DNA from 3 places in the Sedimentibacter sp. MB35-C1 genome. Region 3 is predicted to be linked to each of the others. Evidence: riboswitches for the same ligand, from Rfam matches in the RefSeq annotation. Region 3 holds a riboswitch; each other region holds the start of a gene.
What was found. Region 3 has a riboswitch for cyclic di-GMP ahead of RBQ61_RS13825 (Cna B-type domain-containing protein). Riboswitches for the same ligand answer to the same signal wherever they lie in the genome.
Positions count from the first base shown of each region.

Region 1: linked by a shared signal. The riboswitch ahead of flgB (flagellar basal body rod protein FlgB) and the one ahead of RBQ61_RS13825 (Cna B-type domain-containing protein) in region 3 are both predicted to bind cyclic di-GMP.
Region 2: linked by a shared signal. The riboswitch ahead of RBQ61_RS05755 (hypothetical protein) and the one ahead of RBQ61_RS13825 (Cna B-type domain-containing protein) in region 3 are both predicted to bind cyclic di-GMP.

Region 1 is NZ_CP133188.1:1,393,407-1,400,951, forward strand. It holds gene RBQ61_RS06600 (hypothetical protein) at 1-641, shown strand, start outside; gene RBQ61_RS06605 (DUF6470 family protein) at 657-1,265, shown strand; gene fliW (flagellar assembly protein FliW) at 1,258-1,707, shown strand; gene RBQ61_RS06615 (carbon storage regulator) at 1,701-1,934, shown strand; cyclic di-GMP riboswitch class I at 2,258-2,340, shown strand; gene flgB (flagellar basal body rod protein FlgB) at 2,457-2,846, shown strand; gene flgC (flagellar basal body rod protein FlgC) at 2,860-3,291, shown strand; gene fliE (flagellar hook-basal body complex protein FliE) at 3,294-3,593, shown strand; gene fliF (flagellar basal-body MS-ring/collar protein FliF) at 3,625-5,190, shown strand; gene fliG (flagellar motor switch protein FliG) at 5,190-6,197, shown strand; gene RBQ61_RS06645 (FliH/SctL family protein) at 6,190-6,969, shown strand; gene fliI (flagellar protein export ATPase FliI) at 6,959-7,545, shown strand, end outside.
Region 2 is NZ_CP133188.1:1,249,985-1,257,529, reverse strand. It holds rRNA gene RBQ61_RS05765 (23S ribosomal RNA) at 1-186, opposite strand, end outside; rRNA gene RBQ61_RS05760 (16S ribosomal RNA) at 512-2,160, opposite strand; cyclic di-GMP riboswitch class I at 2,635-2,710, shown strand; gene RBQ61_RS05755 (hypothetical protein) at 2,772-3,164, shown strand; gene RBQ61_RS05750 (HD domain-containing phosphohydrolase) at 3,512-4,414, shown strand; gene RBQ61_RS05745 (heavy-metal-associated domain-containing protein) at 4,564-4,767, shown strand; gene RBQ61_RS05740 (sialidase) at 4,814-6,019, opposite strand; gene RBQ61_RS05735 (copper amine oxidase N-terminal domain-containing protein) at 6,167-7,114, shown strand; gene RBQ61_RS05730 (glucose 1-dehydrogenase) at 7,350-7,545, opposite strand, start outside.
Region 3 is NZ_CP133188.1:2,843,854-2,851,398, reverse strand. It holds gene RBQ61_RS13830 (HD-GYP domain-containing protein) at 61-1,500, shown strand; cyclic di-GMP riboswitch class I at 1,558-1,645, shown strand; gene RBQ61_RS13825 (Cna B-type domain-containing protein) at 1,866-7,545, shown strand, end outside.

The DNA of each region.
Region 1 (7,545 bases), 1.5 Mb from region 3:
TAGTAACCTCGCTTAATGCAAAATTTGAGGATAGGTATGTTTTTGGAGGCACAAGCAAGGATGAACTGCCTTTCACTGTGAAGAACGGAGAACTATATTTCAAAGGTGTAAATGTTAACACACTAGAAGATGAGGACGGGAATCTGGTAGATTTAGAAGAACTTAAAAATGAAACCATAAACGTAGATTTGGGATTGGGAATGACATTTGACAGTTCGGGAAATTTAAACACTGATACTGTTTTTAATATGTCCATGTCAGGTATAAGTTTTATGGGGTTTGGAGAAACAGACGGAACACCGAACAATTTGTATACATTAATAGGAAAAATAAAGGATGAGCTTAATAATCCGGATTTTTCATTAGATAACATCACTCCATATATAGAAAAATATGAAGAACAAAAAAAACAGGTGCTGGTGGGTATTACAGATATAGGGGCTAAGACAAATTATCTTGATTTTTTAAAGTTAAGAAATGAGGATGCCCAATATAATCTTAATGATAAAATACTTGATGTGGAGTATGTTGATTCTGCAGAAGCAATAATGGATTTTAAAATGCAGGAATATTCATACAACGCAGCATTGTCAATGGGTAATAAAATTCTTCAAAACAGCTTTATAGATTTTATGAATTAGCAAGGAGTGTTTGAAATGATAGAACCGCTGTTGGAAATTAAAGCTATACCAATGTCTATAGAATTTAAAATAAATCGAGCGCGCTATGAAATTGCAAATGCCAGTGCTACATTTGAATTGAAAAGGGATGAAGGCGGGCTTCAAATGGAGATGAAGCCGACAAGGCTTAATATCGATACAGTTGAAGCAAGGTATTCGGCAGGCATCAAAAGTGCAATGCGTTCAGTAGAAGATTTTGCTAAAAATGGTGTTCATGCTGCATACGAAGCTACTGCCACATATGCGAGAGATGGAAATCTTATGTTGGATATCAACATTAAAGATAATCCCATAGCCGAAATTGCCATGAAAAAATTCTTCAGCGATGTGGAGTTTAACCTTGGATTTATTCCAAACACAGGCCCTGATATCTCATGGGATATTGGAGGAATTTCTATGAATTTTGAAATGGATAAGCTTGATTTTGATTGGAATATTGAAAGACCTGTTATAAATTTTATTCCCGGAAGCATAGAATTTACTATTAAAGAATATCCAAAAGTAGAAATTAATTATATAGGTACCCCTATTTTTGTGCCGCCAAGTGCGAATCCTAATCATAAGGAGATAGATACATTTGCCTAAAAAATATATAAACACAAGAGATTTCGGAGAAATTGCGGTTGAAGAAAATGATGTTATAAGGTTTGTATGCGGCATGTATGGATTTGAAAAATATAATGATTATGTAATATTAAAAGATGATCCTGAAGACGATTTTATGTTTTTGCAGGCAATTGACAATACAGATTTGTCATTTGTGCTTGTAGATCCATATGCTGTTATCAGAAACTATGAGCCAATAGTAAATGAAGAAGACTTAAAGGAATTGGAAGTTAAAAGTGAGGCGGATCTTAAATTTTTGATAATTGCAATTATAAAAGAGAACGTTGAGGATTCAGTTGTCAACTTGAAAAGTCCGATTGCGGTTAATCCTGAGACTAGAAGAGCTAAACAGGTAATATTGCAAAATTCATATCCTCTCAGATACAATATAATAGTAGCTGGGGAGGAGAGAAAATGCTAGTTATAAAAAGAAAAGTCTCAGAATCAATACTTATCGGAGAAGATATAGAAATTATTATTTCTGAAATTTCTCAGGATAAAGTAAAGATTGCTATTGATGCTCCTAAAGAAATAACAATCACAAGAAAAGAATTAGCTGAAACATGTAAGTTTAATATTACAGCTTCTGAGAAAGTCAGCAAAACAAAGCTGAGCGATATAAAAAAGCATTTAAAAGAACATAAATAAGTAAATTTTTGTAAAAAATTAATAAAAAGTTTAGAAAAATTTCTTCTAAATTATTTATTTTTGTATATGTTTTTATAATATAAATTAATAAAAACATACGCGTATGAATAGATATTCGCGTATGTTTTTTTGTTGTTTGTAAAATTTCAGGTATTTGCGCTGCAAAGCAGGATATAGAAAATTACATATATATACAAAAATAGAAAAATATAAAATAAAAAATAATCAATAGACTGAATATTATGCAATGTCAAAAAAGCTTGCATTTTGTAGCATTTTATCATATAATAACCATATTAAAATATTATTAAAAAAAAATTAAGAATTGAAAAAGGTAAAACTGCCGAAAGACAGTGACACAAAACTATAGGACCTAAGGAGCAATCTACGGTTGCCAGTTGCCAATACTGATTATATATCTAAAGAATATATATATAATTTATTATGCAGCTGTGCAAAAACTAATAAATTATATTTTTTGTACTCATTTTTAGTGATAATTTTAGTAAGGGGAAGGTTACCATGAATATAAGTGAAAGCAATAATTTAAATCTATTGAATAAGAGTCTAAACGGGCTTTGGCTCAGGCAGCAAATCACTATGGAAAACATAGCGAATTATTCTACTCCTGGATATAAAAGCAAGTACGTAGAATTTGAAAATTTGCTGAGATCTAACTTGGAAAATATAGACGGAAAAACAAAATCACAAATTAATAATCAAATAAATTCCAGCAGTATTTTGATTGATGAGAATGAAAATTTATCATTGAGGCTGGATGGAAATAACGTAGATTTGGATAAGGAAAATCTTCAACTTGCAAAAACACAGATTCAATATATGTACAATGTAGCAGAAATGAATTCATATTTTTCAAAGCTCAAGTCGGTAATTTCTGAAGGTAAAAAATAAAAGGAGGTAATTCATGTCGTTTTTAAGATCGCTTAATATCAGTGGTGCAGGTCTTACTGCCCAAAGATTGAGAATGGACATCATATCAGAAAATATAGCAAACATTGATACAACTAGGACAGAGGAAGGCGGTCCGTACAGAAGAAAAATAGCGGTACTCTCATCAACTTCTAATTTCAAAAATATGTTAATCCACAATTTAGATGAATATGAAGCCGGTAATGTTGAAGTAACAGAAATAGTTGAAGATCAAAGCGAGTTTAAGCTGGTTTATAACCCGGAGCATCCGGATGCAGATGAAAATGGATATGTAAGCATGCCTAATGTTGATTCGTTGAAAGAAACGGTGGATATGATGGAAGCTTACAGAGCATATCAGGCAAATATAACTGCATTGAATTCTATGAAACAACTGGCGGTTAAAGCTCTGGAAATAGGGAGGTAGAAATGTTTATAGAACCAATAAAGCCTATTCAGGTAATAAAGCAGCCAGGTGAACAAATAAAACAAGACAACAAAAAAGGTGAAACCTCATTCAAATCCATATTTAGCAATGCGCTTGAGAATTACGTGGAGTCAGAGGCTAAGGTTGAGGAAGACATATACAGGCTGAGCGTCGGTGAAAGTGATGATTTACACAGCATGATGATTAATGCACAAAAAGCTGAAATATCGCTGGATTTGGTGGTGCAGCTCAGAAATAAAGCCTTAGATGCTTACAATGAAATAATGCGTATGGGAGTATAGCTTGATTCCATAACTAATTTAGGAGCTACAAATGGCAGAACAATTTAGGAACATTTGGAAAAACACAACAGAGTTTTGGGGAAAACTCAGTGGCAAGATAAAGAAGTTAATAATCGGCGGACTTATTGGATTAGTAGCAGGGGCACTAGTAATAACTATTGTTCTAAACAATAAAGGTTATGTAGTTCTTTTCAGCGATATAGATGAACAGGAAACTGCAGAAGTAATGAAGCAGTTACAAGAAAATAATGTTGATTATAAATATGAAAATGACGGAACTATTCTTATACCCGAAGATAAAGAAAACAGCCTGAGAATGCAGTTAGCACAATCAGGTCATCCGCGTACCGGAGCAAATTATGATGTGTTTACTCAAAACATAGATTTCATGACTACAGATTATGAAAAGAGAAAATATGAAGTTTTTCAATTGCAGGAAAGACTTCAAGCTTCCATAGAAACCATAGACGGAGTAGAGGAAGCAATAGTTACCGTAAATATACCTGAAAATGGAAATTTTGCGTGGGAGACAAAAAAAGAAGAATCTTCAGCATCGGTAAAAATAAATCTTTCTACCGGCCATTCATTGTCGCAGTCTCAGACAAATGGCATTATGCAGCTTATAGTTAAAAGTGTGGAAGGGTTAAAAGAAGAAAATGTAGCAATTATTGATACCGAAGGAAACAGCCTTGTAGTAAGCAGTGAGATGAGTCAGACAAATACTATAAAGCTAAAGCTTGAAATCGAGAAGGAATTTGAAAAAGAAACAGAAAAAAATGTCACAGAGTTCCTGGCAAGAATCTATGGCCCGGATAATGTAAAAGTATCTGCGAAGTGCACTATTAATTTTGATAAAAAGATAAGCGAACTATTGCAATACTTGCCAGATGAACAGACAAATCTGGGAGTTCCTGGTGAGACGAAAAGTGACAGGGAAGTTTCAGGACCTGGCGAGACTGTAGGGGGAATGGCAGGAACAGAAACAAACGCTGAAGTTCCAACGTACCCTGGAGTAGTAATTGAAGGCGAAAACATATATTTCAAGGATTCCAATTCAATTAATTATTTGGTGAGCCAGTTAAAAGAGCAAATAGAGCATAACCCCGGAAAAATTGAGCAGCTTACAGTTGCTGCAGTAATTAATAAAGCAAGCATCAGAGAAGAAGAGATAGATGAAGTTAAAGAACTTATTGCCTTTGCCGCAGGAGTAGGTACAGAGGATATTTCACTGCACAATATGATGTTTTATGATCCAGAGGCACCTGTGGTTCCTGTAACTGCTGAGCCAGGTGAACCAAGAGGATTACAGCTGAGAGATATACTTATCTATGGCGGAATAGCGCTGGCTGTGATAGCAATTTTCTCGCTTATATTGACTTTAATCTTGAGAAAGAGAAAAAAGGCTAAGAAAAGTCAGGAAGGAGCTGAAGCTGAAGCAGCAGCAACAGATTATTCGTGGGCTGATATACAGGATGAAATAAAACTTCAGGAAACACCTGAGCAGGTAATTAAAAAGCAGCTTAAGGAATTTACAAATTCTAATCCTGAAATAGCGGCGCAGCTTATCAGAACATGGCTTAAGGGGGAAGATGATTAATGGCATCAACAAAGTTAACAGGCAGACAAAAATCTGCGGCGATTATTATTTCACTCGGTGCTGACGATGCTTCAAAGATATACAAATATTTAAAAGAAGATGAAATTGAACAACTTACATATGAAATATCCAGATTGCAGCATTTAGATTCCCAAACAATGGAGGAAACTCTAAAAGATTTTTATGACTTATGCTTGACTCAAAAGGTTATAACTGAGGGCGGACTGGAATATGCGAAAAACGTGCTTGAGAAAGCATTCGGTTCTCAAACAGCTGCAAGTCTTTTAGAAAGAGTAACCAAAACACTGAGATCCAAGAGCTTTGACTTTTTAAGAAAAGCTGACTATAAGAATCTATTGGCTATTATACAAAATGAACATCCACAGACAATAGCCCTTATATTGTCATACGCAAGAGCAGATCAAGCATCTGCTGTAATATCGGAGCTTTCAAAGGAAAAGAGGATTGACGTAGTAGAGAGAATAGCAAAGATGGACCGAACATCTCCCGAAATTATTAAGTATGTTGAGCAAGAACTGGAGAAGAAATTTAACTCTATTATATCCGTTGACTTTACAGAAATTGGCGGGGTTAACTATGTTGCGGATGTTATGAATAATATGGACAGAGGAAATGAAAAATACATTTTCGATGAATTAAGTAAAAAAGATGCAAAACTTGCTGATGAAATCAGAATGCGTATGTTTGTATTTGAAGATATTGTTACTATGGATTCAATGAGTATTCAAAGATTTCTCAGAGAGGTGGACTCAAAAGACCTTGTTTATGCAATTAAAGGCTCGAACAAGGACGTTGCGGATATGCTGTTTAGCAATATGTCCACTAAGATGGGTGAAACTATCAGATCAGAGCTTGAATATACTCACAACTTACGTTTGAGAGATGTGGAAGAAGCTCAGCAGCGAATTGTATCTGTAATCAGGCGTCTCGAAGAAGAAGGGGAACTCATTATAGCTAAGAGCGGAAAGGATGATATTATTGTCTAATATAATCAAGGCCGAATATGTTATCTTTGATAGTAATGCAGATAGTCAGTTAAATTACATTAAAAAGACAGAGCTGCCTGAACAGGAAATAATAAGCACTTCAAAAGAAGATATATATGATATATATAACCAAAGAGAAATTATTTTGAAGGAAGCTCAAGCGGAGGCACTAAAAATTATAAGTGCAGCAAAAAGAAATGCTCAAAATGAAATAGCCGAATGCAAAAAAAGAGGCTATGAAGAAGGTTACAATGCAGGTGTTGAAGTAGGCAAAAATAAAGGCTATGACGAAGGATATGAGACTGGGAAAGTGAGCGTTGAAGAAAAGCTTAGCTTACAAAATTCTGCGAAGCTTGAAGAGCTTAAAAAAATGTTTGAAAAAATAGAAGAAGAAAAGGACTCGATTATTTCAGAATATGAGAATGGGTTGACAAATCTTGCAATAGATATATCAGAAAAGATACTGAGACATAAAATCAGTGTTAAGGACAATGTAATATCAGGCATAATTAAAGATTTAATAAAGAATTACAGAAATGCAGAATGGGTTAAGGTGTATATGTCTAGCAAAGATGACGCAATTTCAGTTCAAACAGATAAGGAACTGATAAATGCTTTAAGCAAAATATCAAATGATGTAAAATTTGAAATTTCAGAGGATATTGATCAAGGCAGCGCAATAATTGAAACACCGGACAGTGTATTGGATGCAAGTATAAATACGCAGTTAAAAAATCTTAAAGAGATGGTTTTAAATAAAAATGCAGTCTAAAATTCAATTAGCTAAAATACAGGAAGTGTTGGCAAGAGAAGATCTCTGCACATACATAGGAAAAGTTAAGAGAATATCAGGTATGATGATTGAGGCAACTGGAAGCAGGTATAAAATCGGTGAGGTATGTGAGATTGAAACTGACATACTAAATCGAAAGGTACGGGCAGAAGTTGTGGGTTTCAACGACGGAAGGGTCTTGCTTATGCCCTATGAAGACATAAAAGGTATAGGTCTGGGAAATACAGTTAAATCGACTAAAAATAAATTAAAAATTCCGGTTGGAGATTTTTTGGTAGGAAGAATTGTTGACGCTACAGGTCAACCGATTGATGGAGGTAAAGAATTTGATGGAAATGAATACTGCTATGTGGACAATGACTACATTAATCCTCTGTCGAGACCTAGGATAGACAGTGCTCTTAGTTTTGGCGTAAAGGCAATAGACGGACTTTTAACTATAGGCAAGGGACAGCGTATGGGAATTTTCGCCGGAAGCGGTGTGGGTAAAAGCACATTGCTTGGAATGGTTGCTAAGAATGTAAAAGCAGATATAAATGTTATTGCTCTTGTAGG
Region 2 (7,545 bases), 1.6 Mb from region 3:
TCGTTCCCCTCATACAGCTATTTATTCACTGTATGATACATAAGGTTTACCTTATGTGAGTTTCCTCATTCGGATATCTGCGGATTATCGGCTGCTTACGCCTCCCCGCAGCATTTCGTAGTTTGCCACGTCCTTCTTCGGCTCCCAGTGCCAAGGCATTCGCCCTTAGCCCTTTCTATCTTGACCTGTTTGTCATTGTTATGTCTTCATAACATTTTTTTTTGGTTAAATTGTATTTATTATTTAAAATTTGAATTTAACTTTTCTCAATGTCTCGCAGTTTCATTCTCCAATTTATTTGCTCCTTATGGTCGCATAAATTGGGAATTCGTTGCGAATGTCTTACCTTCAATTTTTTTCTTCCTACGGTCGAAAAAATTGGGTAAGGCATCTTCTCTTTTTTCCTATGCAATTTTCAAAGTTCTGTGGTTTTATACTGTATCCTTCAGTCTTGCTTTACTTTTGTTTAAAGCAAGCAATAAAACAGCATAAGTCCTTTAGTTCTCCTTAGAAAGGAGGTGATCCAGCCGCACCTTCCGATACGGCTACCTTGTTACGACTTCACCCCAGTCATTGATCCTACCTTCGGCGCCTGCCTCCTTGCGGTTAGCTCAGCGACTTCGGGTATTACCAACTTCCATGGTGTGACGGGCGGTGTGTACAAGACCCGGGAACGCATTCACCGCGACATTCTGATTCGCGATTACTAGCAACTCCGACTTCATGTAGGCGAGTTGCAGCCTACAATCCGAACTGGGATCGGTTTATTGGGATTTGCTCCAGATTGCTCTTTCGCTTCCCTTTGTACCGACCATTGTAGCACGTGTGTAGCCCAAGACATAAGGGGCATGATGATTTGACGTCATCCCCACCTTCCTCCGATTTATCATCGGCAGTCTCTTTAGAGTGCCCAGCTTTACCTGCTGGCAACTAAGGATAAGGGTTGCGCTCGTTGCGGGACTTAACCCAACATCTCACGACACGAGCTGACGACAACCATGCACCACCTGTCTCCCTTGCTTCCGAAGAAGAGAGTACATCTCTGCACTGGTCAAGGGGATGTCAAGCCTTGGTAAGGTTCTTCGCGTTGCTTCGAATTAAACCACATGCTCCGCTGCTTGTGCGGGTCCCCGTCAATTCCTTTGAGTTTCAGTCTTGCGACCGTACTCCCCAGGCGGAGTGCTTATTGTGTTTACTTCGGCACTGACCATCGCTGGCCAACACCTAGCACTCATCGTTTACAGCGTGGACTACCAGGGTATCTAATCCTGTTTGCTACCCACGCTTTCGTGACTCAGCGTCAGTTACAGTCCAGTAAGCCGCCTTCGCCACTGGTGTTCCTCCTAATATCTACGCATTTCACCGCTACACTAGGAATTCCGCTTACCTCTCCTGCACTCAAGTAATACAGTTTCAAATGCTAACTATGGTTAAGCCTTAGCCTTTTACATCTGACACATACTACCGCCTACTCACCCTTTACGCCCAGTAAATCCGGACAACGCTCGCCCCCTACGTATTACCGCGGCTGCTGGCACGTAGTTAGCCGGGGCTTCCTCCTTGGCTACTGTCATTTTTTTCTTCACCAAGGACAGAGTTTTACGATCCGAAAACCTTCTTCACTCACGCGGCGTCGCTGCATCAGGGTTTCCCCCATTGTGCAATATTCCCCACTGCTGCCTCCCGTAGGAGTCTGGACCGTGTCTCAGTTCCAGTGTGGCCGTTCACCCTCTCAGGCCGGCTACTGATCGTCGCCTTGGTAGGCCTTTACCCCACCAACTAGCTAATCAGACGCGAACTCATCCTATACCTCTAACGATTTGACTCATCGACCATGCGGTCATCAAGTGTTATATGGTTTTAATCCCGGTTTCCCGAGGCTATTCCTTTGTACAGGGCAGATTGTTCACGCGTTACTCACCCGTCCGCCACTAGATTTACCTTTTCACTTAGCTCTCGAATTTCAAGTGTGTTGTCACTTGGGTTTAGCGTGAAGCACAAATGTGCAACTCGCTGTTTTTCTACATCTTATTATATTATGCACTTTTGTGCTTGTTGTAGATGTTCGAGTTCTCAGTGAAAAAGTAAATCTCGTTCGACTTGCATGTGTTAGGCACGCCGCCAGCGTTCGTCCTGAGCCAGGATCAAACTCTCGTTTTATATTCCTGTCGCAGTCTCATTCACTAATTTATTTGCTCCTTGCGTCGCATAAATTAGGAATTCGTTGCGGTTGACCTACCATCGATTTTTTCTCCCTTTTGGTCGATAAAATCGGGTTAGGACATACTCAAGATAGCGCTTAGCTTATCTTTGTCTTTCTTTACTTTGGTTCTTTTTTTCTTTGAACTCTCAAAGGTTTCTTATGCTGTTTTATTGTCTAGGTTCTCTTCGCTGTTACCCTAACAGCTTGAACAGTTTATCACATCCAAGTGATGTTGTCAACTATTTTTTTATTTCTCTGTTTACTTCGCATTTCCTTGTGAAAGGAATGTTATCTTAGCACATATAAAAGTGATTGTCAACATCTTGTCCCTATCCATATTTTTCATACTTATTATAAATTTTCCTAAAACTAATTGCAATATATAGGACTATATGATAAAATAAATTAAATAAAACTTATATTTTCACTTCAACCGATAATGGCAAACCTAATGAAAATTAGCGGCGCAAAGCTATAGGGCCTTTAAACTGGCAGCCAGCTACCGAAAGGAAGTTTTTTATTTTATTTCCTTCATATAGGTTGAAGAACGTTAAAGGAGGATATCAAAATGTACAAAGGAATTAAGAAAACAGCTTCTCTTTTGGTCATCATGATTGGAATTCTTGCTTTACTTGGCCCTGTTGCACAAGCCTATCAAAAATCAGAGCAGAACATAAGCCAGGAACTTTTAATTATGATTGAAGAGACAAATAACTACATTTACAAAGAGATCGATAAGGCTGTGGAAAAAGCAGAAAAAGAGGTTCTCAAAGATCAAAGCGAGCAGCAGTTAAACAGGTCAATTGATAGAATTATTGAAAACCTGTTAAGGAAAACCAGCAGGAAAGTAGACTTATTAATTAAAAAAGCTGCAAGAGAAGGTGTAGTATTAACAAAGACATACGTTGAAGTTCAGATTTATGACAGAGTAGTATTAGTCGACCCTTGCTATGCTCATTAAAAAAATTTAGGAGAGATTGAATCTCTCCTAAATTTTTTGCTTTAATAACATAATTATTATACGATTTATTTAATCAAAAAAACATAATACATCACCTATTTAATATAGATGCATTTTGATGAGTATTTACTGTTGAAGGGTTTGAATCACATCTACTGCCAAAAAAATAACGCATACCCCCCAGGCTGATGCCGTTTTTGGAAAGGAGAATTGTCTTGTAACTGAGGCACTGCAAAAGTCATAACCGAAGACATAGTAGAGAGACAAAGCGCTAATTATAACTAAATATTTTCTTTTTTCCATATAGTGATATAATAGATTAACACTATTGATAAGGGAGCAATTACATGGAAGGCTTGTATATTTTTAAAGATAGCAAATGCATTGATCAGATAATAGGAACTTCAACGCTGAACCTGCTTGCTAAAAAAGATGATTTTGAGATAATGCTGTATGAATTTAGGGCTGATCGCCCAAACAGTATTACTCCTGGAAACTTTAAAGATTTAATGGAATTTTATTATATTATTGAAGGTTCAATAGTTATAGGTACCGGAGGCGAAAGCATAAAAATGCAAAAGGGTGATTATTTTTATGTCCAAAATATAAAAGAAACTGTTCCTTTCCGAACAATCACTGATACCAAAATGCTATATATCACTTCTCAGCCTGTTTACAACCTTTTGTCTGCATATACCCACGACCTAAAAAACTTATTGGAAAAATCTGAAGCAAAGGATCTATATACTCACAGGCACAGTAACAGAGTACAAGATTATTCAGTTAGAATTGCAGACAAGCTAGGGCTTTCCGGTGAAATTAATTACACAATAGCTCTTGCATCTCTTTTTCATGATGTGGGTAAATACTTTATACCGGATGAAATACTAAATAAACCTTCGAAGCTTAGCAATGACGAATTTAATTATATAAAAAAACACAGCACATACAGCTCTGAACTTTTGCAAGGAAAGTTTTCAAAGGATGTTGCAACTATTGTTGAGCAGCATCACGAAAGGCTGGACGGTTCAGGTTATCCAAATAAATTAAAAGAAAATGAGATACGAATGGAAGCAAAAATAATTGCTGTTGCAGATTCATATGATGCCATGACATCTGACAGATCATACCGCAGCGGAATGCCGCCTAACCAGGCAATTGAGGAGCTTAAAAGTTTAATAGGAAAATTTTATGACAAAGATGTTGTTTTTGCTCTTGAAATGATTTTAAAAGATGATGGCATTTTATAATTTATTATATAATCACTCCTATAACGATTATAATAATGGACTAAAAGCGTGTTTAAACTAAAAAACTATAAATTCTGTTTAATTTTTCCAAAATAATAATAGCCATACAGTAAATACTAAATTATATATTATTATAAGGAATGGTGATCATGAATAAAGTGCATTACACTGTGTCGAGACTTCAGAATAAAAACATGAAAACTCAATTAAAGAATGTCTTAGAAGATATTGAAGGAGTCAGCATGGTCAATATAGATATTGGCAGAAGTTCTGTAGAAGTGGGATATGATGATAACACAGATGCTGGCAAAATTAAACAATGTATTGAAAACACAGGATTTAAAGTTGAATAGAAACCTGCCTCATTTGCAATATATCGCAAATGAGGCAGGTTATTTATTATTCTTGCCATGTATGAATAAGATTTTCGTTTTGGCCCCTTGCAAACACATCCGTTCTATTTGTTCCCCACGAAACTGACGCCGGCTCTGAATTTATATTCCCACCCATGTCCTGCCATTCATTCCACTGAGAACCATTCCAACTTTTTCTAAATAATCTGTTGTTTCTTCCCCCCGCAAATACGTCTATATGTCTTGGCCTGCGCGAAGATACGGAAGGTCCGGAAGTTAGTATTCCTCCTAGACTTTCCCAATCATTCCATCGCCTTCCGTCCCACCATTTATGAATTAAATCGCTATTAGCCCCCCGAGCAAATATGTCTATTCGATTTGGTTCCCATGATATCGCTGCTGGTGCCGACGTGAGGATTCCGCCAAGATTTTCCCAATCGCTCCATCTTATTCCGTCCCACCATTTATGCCACATGGCATTATCATTTCCTCTTGCAAAAGTATCTATTCGATTTGGTCCCCATGATGAGGAAGCAGGTGCTGATGTTAGTATCCCTCCTAAACTCTCCCAATTGCTCCACTGCCTTCCGTCCCACCATTTATGCCACATAGCATTGTCCGTTCCTCTTACAAAAGTATCTATGCGATTAGGCCCCCATGATATTGCTGCTGGTGCTGATGTCACCACTCCCCCTAAATTCTCCCAATCCGTCCATCGCGTTCCGTCCCACCATTTATGCCACATAGCATCATCCGTTCCTCCTGCAAAAACATCAATGCGTCCTGGTCCCCACGAAGATGCGGCAGGAGATGTAGTCAACATACCCCCAAGATTCTGCCATCGCGACCATCCACTTCCGGGTGCAGGCTCAGATACAGGCTGTGTATCCCTAATTAAAAGCAGCAGCATCTCAATAATTCTCAGCATATATCTGTCAGCTAGATCTCTCGGTATATTATATTGTCTGATCATAAGACCAAGCAAAGGATACCTGCTTTTAAACTGATTGTATATCTGTGCCGGTGATCTGTTCACATCTGTCTGACCTATCAAAAATGAAACTAAGAAAAGCAATAAGTAATCAACCCTACTGCTGTTTAATCCATTACTCTCCAATTCTCTGTATATTTCATCATTCTGAATCCTAAACCTTCTTACTATGTCTTGTGCATTTCTCTGCCTCTGAGCTGCTATAAAATTTGAGTCGTCATAAATAGGAAATTGAAATCCTTCATATGTTTTTTTGTCCATGTTAACCTCCGAAATATATTTATTATATTATTTTATTTAATTATTTACTTCTTGTTCCTCTTAAGAAATAAATACTTTGCATGAAGGAACTTTTTTTATGTGGGCCCGTCTATATAGTATACATTTTAATTTATCAGGGAGGTTTTTATGAAAAAATGGATAAAATTAATCACTATAACATCGGTGATACTGTGCATATCAATAGTCACGGCATTAGCAGTTCAAGCCGAATATACTCATGTGCAGCCGTTTTACTTATCATTTACTGGTAATGTAAAAGAAATTGAAAAAACTGGCGAAGTTATTACAAAAATATTTTTAGAGAATGAAGAAGGTTCGCAAGCATATTTTATGTTCAACGAAAATACGTATTTTGCAGATGACATGCAAATTGAAGAAGGCGATAGAATAACAGGATATTATGAATCTGACAAGCCTATGATTTTAATTTATCCGCCACAGTATACAATTTGTATTGTCACTCCGGTTTATGAAGATGGATTTGTTAAGGCAGATAAATTTGACTCTGATCTTACCAGCAGAGATGGACAGCTAAGGATTAACATATCTGAAGATACAGAAATCTTATGGGAAAACAACACAGAAATTAATTGGATAAAAAAACCGACTTTAGAAGAAGTTGAAAAAGTCCTTTCAAATAGACAAATGCTTGTATACTATGATGTAACCACAAAAAGCATCCCTGCTCAGACAACACCTAATAGAATAGTTGTATTGTCTCAGCAGACAGAAGATAAACCTGTAATATTTGTAAATGATGTAGAGCTTGAAACCCCTAATGTATATATAAGCGAAACCGGAACCGTTATGATTCCTGTTCGCGTCATATCGGAAGCTTTAGGCTACGAAGTAAAATGGAATGGAGATGAAAGGGAAGTGACAGTTGGTAATGATATTTCATTTGTAGTGGGTGAGAACAACTACTTGTCAAATGAAACCTACATATCACTGGAAGATGCAACATCTTTAAAAGATGGCAGCACATATGTTCCTCTAAACTTCTTCAAAAAAGTTATGAATATTGATAATCTCAGTGTGGTCGGAAGTAAGATAATCATAAATGCATTGCCTTAGTTTCTATGCTCTACCTATTTAGAAGATTCTCTCAACCATGACTGGAGTTTTTACCCAATCTACAAAATTTATAGCTTGTAGTAAAAGTCTTGGGTATCCAATATAAGAAAGCAGTATTCGGCACTTGTCGAATACTGCATCTAAATTTATGTTTGTGATTTTACAATTTATAATTTATTTAAGTAGATTCATATCTGCAATTTTAAATTGGGCACCGCAAACACTTGTTTGAAATTTACATGTATGCAGTCCATCCACCGTCAACTTGAATGCATTGTCCATTAACAAATCCTGATTCATCGCTGGCAAGGAATACAGCAACCGCAGCAATTTCATTAGGAAATCCATATCTTGGATTCAGGCCTAATCCCAATCCTGTGCGTTCCGCACCCTCTTTGTTAATGTTTTTCATATATTTACCTTCACCTATT
Region 3 (7,545 bases):
ATTCATGTAATTTATAATGTGAATACTTAGTTGTTTGTAATAACCGAAAGGAGTGCGGATGTGGAGTATCCTTCAACAGATTTTTATTTGAAGTTTAAAGTAATATACAATAAAGAAGGCAATTTTATCGATTATGTGTTGCAATATATCAGTGATGCATTTTACGATGCTGTCAAAATTGAACCCAGAAGACTTCTTGGCAAAAAATTTTCTGACATAGTTGTAGATTACTCCGATAAGCTGTATCTTAAAGAGGTCTACTTTAGTATGCTTCCTAACAAAACACTAAAATTCGATATGTATATTGATGAACTGAACCGCTGGTATTTAATTAACATATTTACAGACAAGGGCAATGACGAAGACTTAGTTGTAGCATACTATGCTGATGTTACTGATATTAAAAATTGCTCAGAAAAAGAATTAGTGTCTGATGGCATCGAGAATGAAATAACTGATTTGAAAAATAAGGCAAGACAGTATTATAGAGATAAACTAACGGGGTTATATAATAAGAACTTTTTTGAGGAAGAACTTTCAAGATTAGACACAAAAAGACAGTTGCCTATTAGTATAATTATGGCAGATATAAATGGTCTAAAGCTGATTAATGATGCATTCGGACATAGTATGGGAGACAGAGCTTTAATAAAATCTGCTGAAATAATGAAAGACTCTTTAAGAGATGAAGATATTATAAGCAGAGTTGGAGGAGATGAGTTCATTATTTTTCTTCCTAAAACAGAAGAAGAAGTTGCTCATGACATTATTGACCGAATTAAGAGTAAGTGCGAAAGCAGCTCTTTGGACTACATAAAAATAAGTATAAGTATGGGAGCCGCAACAAAGACGGATAAAAATGAAGACATTAAGAAGGTGTTAAAAAAGGCAGAGGACAGGATGTATTTCAAGAAGCTTAAAGAAAGCAAGGAAGCAAAAACAGCTATGATTAGTTTTCTTAAAAGCAGGCTTGAAATAATTACATATGAAACAAAATCTCATTACGAGCGTCTTAAGTATCTTACTATGATGGTGGCTGAAGAATTGAAGCTGTCAATTTACGAAAAAGAAGAACTCAGACTTTTGTGCGAGTTTCATGATATAGGCAAAATAGGCATTTCGAAGACTATTCTTCAAAAAGAAGGAGCATTGAACGGTGAAGAGTGGGAAGATGTTAAGCGTCACAGTGAAATAGGATACTATATTGCAAAAGAGTTCAGAGATGTAAATTCAATAGATGAATTGATTCTCATACATCACGAGCACTGGGATGGCAAAGGGTACCCCGGATTATTAAAAAAGGACAGTATTCCCATAGTTGCAAGAATATTTGCAATTGCAGACGCATATGATGTTATGGTTAATGAAAGGCCATACAAAAATATAATGACCAAAGAAGAAGCACTCAATGAAATAAGAGAGCAATCAGGAAAGCAATTTGATCCGTATATAGCCGATTTGTTTATACGGCTTATCGAAAAAGAAAAAAGAGTTGTTTAATCAAAAATGTGTTTACAGTGTTATTCTGGTGGTATAAGTATATAACATATAACTAAAATTACATATAGGCAAACCTGCCGAAAGGTTGGGACGCAAAGCCATGAAGTCTAAAGCAGGGTACTGCCATGACCGTTCAGCTGCAAAATATTGAATTATTTTGCAGCTTTTTTAATTATTAAGTACAAACTTATTGAGCTAGAACTCAACTGCCTTTTTTCAAGGGGCTGGTTGTTTCTATATAAACCCATGAAATTAAAAATTAGTAACTATATAGGGAAGGGGGTGATACATATCAAATGGTTATTAATAACTCGGACAAAAAAAGAAATAAAGAAACAAAAATTCTAAAGAAAGGAGGACGAATCATGAAAAAAAACCTGTTTAAGAAAATTTTATGTTTTACAATTGCATTGCTGATGTTGATGCCGGGAATGCCGGAAAATTTGGTGAGTGCTGCTGAAACGGATGAGAATGGAAATATTCCTTGGGATCAACCGGGCTCTATAAATTTAACAAAGTCAGAAACTAAGGTCGATGATGGAAGGTGGAAGATTGATCTTACCGTAGAAGGTATTAATCTTGAAACCTCTTCTGATATAGTCTTAGTTATTGACAGATCCGGGAGCATGAAAAGTGATGATAAAATGTTGGCAGCTAAAAACGCGGCAAAATCTTTCATTAATTCATTATTGTCAGATGAAAATGACACTGGAACAAGAATTGCCTTAATATCATTTTCCAGTGATTACAGCTATGACGGACAATCATCAAATAGAATTACAGAGCATTCAGGATTTGTTGACTCTTCAGAGAAAGATACATTATTAAGTTATCTTGATGGAGGCAATGATAGTGGTACAATAGTACCGTTTGGAGGCACATTTACACAAGCGGCTCTGAAAAGGGCAGAAGAAATGCTAGATAGTAGTGTTGCTGAGAGTAAAAATATTGTACTTCTAAGTGATGGTCAGCCTACGTATGGATATGCCATGGCAGATGATACAAAATATACTTTACGCTACCCTGGTGGAGATGATCAAAGTTGGAGATATAAGGATAATGGTGACTGGTACAGAGATGTTTATACAGCTTATGAAAATCCAACTAATACCTCATATGAAGATTTTGACTATGATAATTTTGAAGGGACAGGAAATAATCTGAGAGAGTATTTAGAAGATGTATATATATCAATAGTAGGAGGAAACGGCTCGCGTGACAATCCATATCTAAAAAACTATAACAGTTATTATCACAATTCAGGAAATGCCGCAATTTCTGAAGCAAAAATTGCTAAGGATAAAGGCCAAATTATCTACACGATTGGCTTGGATGCAGGTAATTCAGGAAATGCCGTATTAAACTCCATAGCTAGCCCTGATAAAGCATATACTGCAAGTACTCAAGATTTAAATCAAGTTTTTGGAGAAATTGCTGGAAGCATAGCTTATGCCGCATCAGATGCAGTTATAGTAGATCCTATGGGAGATATGTTTGATCTTAAAAAATCTAATCCTCCAACATGGGCGGTTCTAGGAACGCCTGAAGCTGATACTGCTGATGTAGTTATATCGCAAGGAACTATTACGAGTATTACGACTACACAGCCTAATACAATTACATGGAATGTTGGTAACATTGCAGAAGGTTCCCCTGTAACTATGAGCTATTATGTTGATATCAAACCCGAAGCATTACCGGATACGTATTATCCTACTAACGATACAACAACCATAACTTATACAAATGCAAATGGTGATAGTGCAAATAATGATTTTGAAGTTCCGGAAGTGTCGGTTGGTGATACAGGAAGTATAAAGATAATAGCATATTTAGTAGATGAAGATGGTAACCCTATTACAGTAAGCGGATCAATAGCTAGCAGACCTGATTTAGCAGAAAAACTATATGAGAAGAAATATTCTGATAATGGCAGTGAAATTTTGCCATTTGGTTCATATAGTATCAGCAAGGATTATTTGTCTGGCAGTACTGAATTGCTAGGGTATGAATATTTGCAAGAGTCAAGTAACCATGGTGGAAATGAAGATCCATCAAATGTTGTTATTAATGCTGTAAAACAAAACCATACTGTGTATTTTGGGTATGAGGTTGGAAAGTACACAGTAAACTATGAGCCTGGAACCCAGGGAACATTTGAAATACAATCGACTCCAGATTTAGTATATGGAACTGCCACACCTGAATTTGAAGGTGAGACTACAGGAAATCCAGGATATACATTTACAGGATGGAGTCCGGAAGTATTGGCAACTGTAACAGGAAGTGTAACATATACGGCACAGTGGAGCCAGGATAAGTACACAGTAACATATGATCCTGGAACCCAGGGAACATTTGAAGCACAATCAACTCCAGATTTAGTATATGGAACTGACACACCTGAATTTGAAGGTGAGATTACAGGAAATCCAGGATATACATTTACAGAATGGAGTCCGGAAGTAACGGATACTGTAACAGGAAGTGTAACATATACGGCACAGTGGAGCCAGGATAAGTACACAGTAGCATATGAGCCTGGAACCCAGGGAACATTTGAAATACAATCGACTCCAGATTTAGTATATGGAACTGCCACACCTGAATTTGAAGGTGAGACTACAGGAAATCCAGGATATACATTTACAGGATGGAGTCCGGAAGTATTGGCAACTGTAACAGGAAGTGTAACATATACGGCACAGTGGAGCCAGGATAAGTACACAGTAACATATGATCCTGGAACCCAGGGAACATTTGAAGCACAATCAACTCCAGATTTAGTATATGGAACTGACACACCTGAATTTGAAGGTGAGATTACAGGAAATCCAGGATATACATTTACAGAATGGAGTCCGGAAGTAACGGATACTGTAACAGGAAGTGTAACATATACGGCACAGTGGAGCCAGGATAAGTACACAGTAACATATGATCCTGGAACCCAAGGAACATTTGAAGTACAATCAACTCCAGATTTAGTATATGGAACTGACACACCTGAATTTGAAGGTGAGATTACAGGAAATCCAGGATATACATTTACAGAATGGAGTCCGGAAGTAACGGATACTGTAACAGGAAGTGTAACATATACGGCACAGTGGAGCCAGGATAAGTACACAGTAACATATGATCCTGGAACCCAAGGAACATTTGAAGTACAATCAACTCCAGATTTAGTATATGGAACTGGCACACCTGAATTTGAAGGTGAGATTACAGGAAATCCAGGATATACATTTACAGAATGGAGTCCGGAAGTAACGGATACTGTAACAGGAAGTGTAACATATACGGCACAGTGGAGCCAGGATAAGTACACAGTAACATATGATCCTGGAACCCAAGGAACATTTGAAGTACAATCAACTCCAGATTTAGTATATGGAACTGACACACCTGAATTTGAAGGTGAGATTACAGGAAATCCAGGATATACATTTACAGAATGGAGTCCGGAAGTAACGGATACTGTAACAGGAAGTGTAACATATACGGCACAGTGGAGCCAGGATAAGTACACAGTAACATATGATCCTGGAACCCATGGAACATTTGAAGTACAATCAACTCCAGATTTAGTATATGGAACTGGCACACCTGAATTTGAAGGTGAGATTACAGGAAATCCAGGATATACATTTACAGAATGGAGTCCGGAAGTAACGGATACTGTAACAGGAAGTGTAACATATACGGCACAGTGGAGCCAGGATAAGTACACAGTAACATATGATCCTGGAACCCAAGGAACATTTGAAGTACAATCAACTCCAGATTTAGTATATGGAACTGACACACCTGAATTTGAAGGTGAGATTACAGGAAATCCAGGATATACATTTACAGAATGGAGTCCGGAAGTAACGGATACTGTAACAGGAAGTGTAACATATACGGCACAGTGGAGCCAGGATAAGTACACAGTAACATATGATCCTGGAACCCAGGGAACATTTGAAGTACAATCAACTCCAGATTTAGTATATGGAACTGGCACACCTGAATTTGAAGGTGAGATTACAGGAAATCCAGGATATACATTTACAGAATGGAGTCCGGAAGTAACGGATACTGTAACAGGAAGTGTAACATATACGGCACAGTGGAGCCAGGATAAGTACACAGTAACATATGATCCTGGAACCCAAGGAACATTTGAAGTACAATCAACTCCAGATTTAGTATATGGAACTGGCACACCTGAATTTGAAGGTGAGATTACAGGAAATCCAGGATATACATTTACAGAATGGAGTCCGGAAGTAACGGATACTGTAACAGGAAGTGTAACATATACGGCACAGTGGAGCCAGGATAAGTACACAGTAACATATGATCCTGGAACCCAAGGAACATTTGAAGTACAATCAACTCCAGATTTAGTATATGGAACTGGCACACCTGAATTTGAAGGTGAGATTACAGGAAATCCAGGATATACATTTACAGAATGGAGTCCGGAAGTAACGGATACTGTAACAGGAAGTGTAACATATACGGCACAGTGGAGCCAGGATAAGTACACAGTAACATATGATCCTGGAACCCAGGGAACATTTGAAGTACAATCAACTCCAGATTTAGTATATGGAACTGACACACCTGAATTTGAAGGTGAGATTACAGGAAATCCAGGATATACATTTACAGAATGGAGTCCGGAAGTAACGGATACTGTAACAGGAAGTGTAACATATACGGCACAGTGGTCAGCAAATGACTATAACGTGACCTATGATGGAAACGGAAATACAAGTGGATCAGCACCTGAAGACAGTGCGGATTACAATGTAGGAAACACAGTAACAGTACTTGGTGAAAATACTCTAGCAAGAACAGGATACGAATTCCTTGGATGGAGTACGAATGCCGAAGCAACAACAGCAGATTATGTAGAAGATGCTACATTTACAATGCCAGCAGATGATGTAACCTTGTATGCAGTATGGAGATTAGATTCTGATGCCAAAAGAGAAATCGATGTAATAAAATATTGGATTGATGGTGAAGGGCAGCAGACTCAAAATGAAATTTACAGTATAAAGCCGTTACTAAGGCCGGAAAATATTACACTGAGCTTGGTTGATGAATATGGCAAAGTAGCAGATACAATTACATTGTCGTATGAAAATGGTTGGTTGGGTTCATTCACAGTTCCAATGTATGATGACGACAACAATGAAATTGATTACTCCAAGCACACAGTTGTAGAGGAAGTTCTTGACGGATATATTTCAGTAGTAGAAAACTGGGGTATAAGTGATGGTTTTGGAGTATACAATATTGAAGCTATCAACGTACCTGTAGCAAAGGTATGGGAAGGCCCTGTTGGAAATGAAGTAACAGTTAAATTATTGAAGGCTGAAGGTGAGTCAACAGAATACGAACTCACTTTAAACGCAGACAATGATTGGAACAGTTCGTTTAAGCTGCCTAAGTATGAAAAAGATTTTAGTCCAATAAGTTACTCTGGATACCAGATATCTGAGGTTGCAATGGAAGGCTACAATACTGAAATCAGCGGCAGCATTTATGAAGGCTTTACAGTAACTAACACAGCTCAAGTTGTTGAATACACTGTGAATTACTGGGAAGTTGGAAAAGAAACCCCTATGGAAACAGTTACAAAGAGTGCAATATATGGTACTAAGGTAACTGAAGTTTCTAAGGATTTCTCAGGTTATAACAAGGTAGGTCAAACAGAAAAATCTATAACTTTGGGCATTGATGATAATGTAATTGATTTCTATTATGCAAAGTATGAGGAAATCAAATCCGACAAATTTGTTGTTAATTGGAGCTATGAGCAGGATTTCGGAACCGAAAATTATATAACTGAAGACTCAACCGGAGAAATGGATGATTCTGAAGTAGTACATGATGGTGAAGGAATAGATATCCAGCACTATGTAGTTCTAGGAAATAAAAACGGGTACACATACTTTGATTATGAGAAGCATATCGATACTGTAGAGGTTGAAGAAGTAGTAGACATCACTACAGGCTCGGCTGTAACAGGGTCAGCGGTAACAG